One region of the Salicibibacter cibi genome, then DNA from elsewhere that is predicted to be linked to it. Evidence: a T-box and tRNA genes for the amino acid it is inferred to sense, from the RefSeq annotation. Region 1 holds a T-box; the other holds one or more tRNA genes.
The links. A T-box is a leader RNA that pairs with one kind of tRNA and senses whether it is charged. The one in region 1 lies ahead of ileS (isoleucine--tRNA ligase), so its partner is inferred to be a tRNA-Ile.
Positions count from the first base shown of each region.

Region 2: it encodes a tRNA-Ile, which carries the amino acid that the T-box ahead of ileS (isoleucine--tRNA ligase) is inferred to sense. The anticodon was not compared.

Region 1 covers NZ_CP054706.1:2,462,034-2,464,300, reverse strand. The annotation lists gene HUG20_RS12295 (YlmH family RNA-binding protein) at 1-68, shown strand, start outside; gene HUG20_RS12290 (DivIVA domain-containing protein) at 95-622, shown strand; T-box leader at 674-985, shown strand; gene ileS (isoleucine--tRNA ligase) at 1,069-2,267, shown strand, end outside.
Region 2 covers NZ_CP054706.1:130,587-132,853, reverse strand. The annotation lists gene mcsA (protein-arginine kinase activator protein McsA) at 1-82, opposite strand, end outside; gene HUG20_RS00645 (CtsR family transcriptional regulator) at 103-573, opposite strand; tRNA gene HUG20_RS00640 (tRNA-Ala) at 850-925, opposite strand; tRNA gene HUG20_RS00635 (tRNA-Ile) at 942-1,018, opposite strand; rRNA gene HUG20_RS00630 (16S ribosomal RNA) at 1,130-2,267, opposite strand, start outside.

The sequences.
Region 1 (2,267 bases):
TGATTGCCGTAGAGGAACGTTCCCGAAAGGGGCGTCAACGGATCGTGTTTGGGCGAATAAAAGACTAGGCAAACATTTTTGGAGGTGGCTGGCAATGTCGCTAACCCCGGTAGATATTCACAACAAACAGTTTACGAAAGCGTTTCGCGGTTACGATGAAGATGAAGTCAATGAATTTCTCAATCAAGTGATCAAGGATTACGAAAGTACGATTCGACAAAAAAATGAATTGTTTGAAAAAGTGAATGAGTTGGAAGATCGGCTGAATCATTTTTCCAACATGGAAGAAACGTTGAATAAATCTATCTACGTTGCCCAAGAATCGGCCGAAGATATCAAACGCAGTGCGAATAAGGAGTCGCAGCTTATTATTCGGGAATCGGAAAAAAACGCCGATCGAATCATCAATGATGCACTCGCCAAATCCCGGAAAATTGCATTGGAGATAGAAGAATTAAAAAAACAAGCGTCGGTGTATCGCATGCGTTTTAAAATGCTGATTGAATCACAGTTGGAATTGCTCAACGATGAGGAATGGGACAATCTTGCCGACGCCATCGAAGAAGATGAAGAGGAAGAAAACACGGCCGAACAAACAACCGAAGAAACAGAGAGCCGTTAACTTGACGAAAGCGGTCATCTCCCATATAATTTTGAAAACAAACATGAAAAAGTGTAAGCAATGACAGGGACAGTAGTGAAGGAATCCGTTGTCAAGCGAGTCAGGGATGGTGTGAGCCTGATCAACCCCCTTCATGAAGATCACCCTCAAGCACCGGTCCGAAACGACTTTGGTTTAGTAGGCGCCGGCGTCCATCAAACGTTACTTGATCCGAGTGGCATTGCATTTTTTGGCAGGTAAGAAAATATAAATCAACTTTCTTACCTGCATAAGTGCAACTTGGCTTTCGCCATAAAAGCTTGGCGAAAGCCAAGTTTTCTAACAGCTATCAGGGTGGTACCGCGGGTAAACCTCGTCCCTAAGCAGGACGGGGTTTTTTATGTGAATAAAAAAGAAATCGGACATCTGATCTTTGGAAACACACAACGGAATGGAGGAAAAACGAAATGAATTACAAACAAACCCTTTTGATGCCGAAAACCGCTTTTCCGATGAGGGGAAAGCTCCCGAGTCAAGAGCCGAAACGGCAGGAGACGTGGGAAGAAGAAGGTTTATATCACCAACTGATTGAAAAAAATACCGACAAACCGCTTTTCGTCTTGCATGACGGGCCGATTTATGCGAATGGCGACATTCACGTCGGCCATGCGTTGAATCGAATTTTAAAAGACATCATCGTTCGGCATCGTTCCATGGATGGCTATAACGCGCCTTATATTCCCGGGTGGGATGCCCATGGGTTACCGATTGAAACGGCACTGACGAAAAATAAAAAAATCGACCGCAAAAAAATGTCGGTTGCTGAATTTCGCAAAGCATGTGAAGATTACGCTTGGGAACAACTGGAAAAACAACGAAATCAATTTAAACGGCTCGGCATGATTGGGGACTGGGAAAACCCTTATGTAACACTGACACCGGACTTTGAAGCGAACCAGATTCGTGTTTTCGGGGAAATGGCGAAGCAGGGTCACGTCTATCAAGGGAAACGACCGGTGTATTGGTCGCCATCATCCGAATCTGCACTCGCCGAAGCGGAAATTGAATACCATGACAAGCGTTCGCCGTCGATTTATGTGTCCTTTTCGGTTACCGATGGAAAAGAGGTTTTAAAGGAAGGAGATCAGGTGATCATCTGGACGACGACGCCTTGGACGATTCCGGGAAACTTGGGCATTTCGGTGCATCCCGAGTATGAATACAGCGTGTTCTCCCATGAAAACAGACGCTACGTCGTTGCCGGCAAACTGTATGAAACCGTCATTGAAGAATTGGGATGGCAAGGAGATGCCGAAATCGTGGACACGGTGAAAGGGGAAGCGCTTGAAAACGTTGTCGCCAAACACCCTTTTTATGATCGCGATTCCCTCGTTATGACCGGTGAACATGTGACCGTGGACGCGGGAACCGGTGCCGTCCATACCGCGCCCGGACACGGGGAAGAAGACTTTTTCATCGGGAAGGAATATGGGCTTGAAGCACTCTCTCCGGTCAATGACAAAGGGGTATTCACAGAAGAAGCACCCGGATTTGAAGGGGTGTTTTATGATAAGGCAAATAAACAAATTACCGAAAAACTAGAAGAAGCCGGATCCTTGCTGAAACTGACGTTCATCACCCATTCGTATCCGCATGATTGGCGCAC
Region 2 (2,267 bases), 1.5 Mb from region 1:
AATGCATCTCTGTTTTTTCCGCATTAACAATCTTCGTGAAATGCAGGGTTGCCTGGCGTTGATTACATTCCTGGCACTGCACGAACCCACTTCCCCTCTAAGTTAAATCTTATACTTCAAACTCGAAAGCATTGCTTTCAAAACATTCGCCCGGATCATATCGCGGTGAGCAGGAACCGGAAGAGAGATGACCTCCCGTTCGATCGCCGCAAGCATCATATTCCCTTCTCGCTTGCTAATAGCCCCCTCTTCCAATAATCGAAGAACAATGCTTTTTCCCATCCTTTGATCAATGGCCTTCCCAATGTGATCAATTAATTGGTCACACAATTCCTGATGATCTGCATGCCGTACTTTTGTAATCCGAATATAACCACCGCCGCCACGTTTACTTTCAACAACATAGCCCTTCTCTACTGTAAATCTGGTGCGAATCACATAGTTAATTTGCGAAGGTACACATTCAAAGTGCTTGGCAAGTTCACTTCTTTTTATTTCTATTAAATTCTGTTCTTCTTTGGTCAAAATCGATTTTATATAATGTTCAATGACATCAGAAATGTTATTCCCCATCATACCCACCCCCTGACCTTGACTATCTTTGACTTTAATATAATACAAATTCATTGCATTTTCAAGTCGGCACTTGCCCACTTGCCGATTAAAAAAAGCCATCCACGGTAACAGGATAGCCTGAAATAAAAGCATTCATGCCATAAAAAAGGATTATATTTCCGATAAGGATAAAAGAGGCGGAGAGAAGTGAGAGCAGACCAAGTTTCCAAAAACTACACATCCATTTAATCACATAAAAAAACAGACCGCAGTGCCGTCTGTGTTTATCGCTTATGGTGGAGCCTAGCGGGATCGAACCGCTGACCTCCTGCGTGCAAAGCAGGCGCTCTCCCGGCTGAGCTAAGGCCCCATTTATTAAAATCAGATGGTGGGCCTGAGTGGACTCGAACCACCGACCTCACGCTTATCAGGCGTGCGCTCTCACCAACTGAGCTACAGGCCCATCTGTGAAAATATGTAGGAATATCAGTTGCAAATTGCCCGCTCAAAACTGAATGAAAGCCCAAGCGTTTGCCTCCGATCCCTTCACCGAGGGACCGGTATAGCTCCTTAGAAAGGAGGTGATCCATCCCCACCTTCCGGTAGGGATACCTTGTTACGACTTCACCCCAATCACCAGCCCCACCTTCGGCGGCTGCGTCCCTAAGGTTCGCTCACCGACTTCGGGTGTTGCCGGCTCTCGTGGTGTGACGGGCGGTGTGTACAAGGCCCGGGAACGTATTCACCGCGGCATGCTGATCCGCGATTACTAGCGATTCCAGCTTCATGCAGGCGGGTTGCAGCCTGCAATCCGAACTGAGAACGGCTTTTCCGGGGATTCGCTCCACCTCGCGGCTTCGCTGCCCGTTGTACCGTCCATTGTAGCACGTGTGTCGCCCAGGCCATAAGGGGCATGATGATTTGACGTCATCCCCGCCTTCCTCCGGTTTGTCACCGGCAGTCAATGTCGAGTGCCCAACTTAATGCTGGCAACGACATTCAAGGGTTGCGCTCGTTACGGGACTTAACCCAACATCTCACGACACGAGCTGACGACAACCATGCACCACCTGTCTCTCTGCCCAAAAGGGAAACCTTGTCTCCAAGGCGATCAGAGGATGTCAAGGCCTGGTAAGGTCCTTCGCGTTGCTTCGAATTAAACCACATGCTCCACCGCTTGTGCGGGCCCCCGTCAATTCCTTTGAGTTTCAACCTTGCGGTCGTACTCCCCAGGCGGAGTGCTTATTGCGTTTGCTTCGGCACTACGGGTATCGAAACCCCTAACACCTAGCACTCATCGTTTACGGCGTGGACTACCAGGGTATCTAATCCTGTTCGCTCCCCACGCTTTCGCACCTCAGCGTCAGGTACAGACCAGAGAGTCGCCTTCGCCACTGGTGTTCCTCCACATCTCTACGCATTTCACCGCTACACGTGGAATTCCACTCTCCTCTTCTGTCCTCAAGTCAGGCAGTTTCCAATGCCATTCCGGCGTTAAGCGCCGGCCTTTCACATCAGACTTGCCTCACCGCCTGCGTGCCCTTTACGCCCAATAATTCCGGACAACGCTTGCCACCTACGTATTACCGCGGCTGCTGGCACGTAGTTAGCCGTGGCTTTCTGGTGAGGTACCGGCATACTCTCGGCATTTCCTCCAAAAGCTGTTCTTCCCTCACAACAGAGCTTTACGATCCGAAAACCTTCCTCACTCA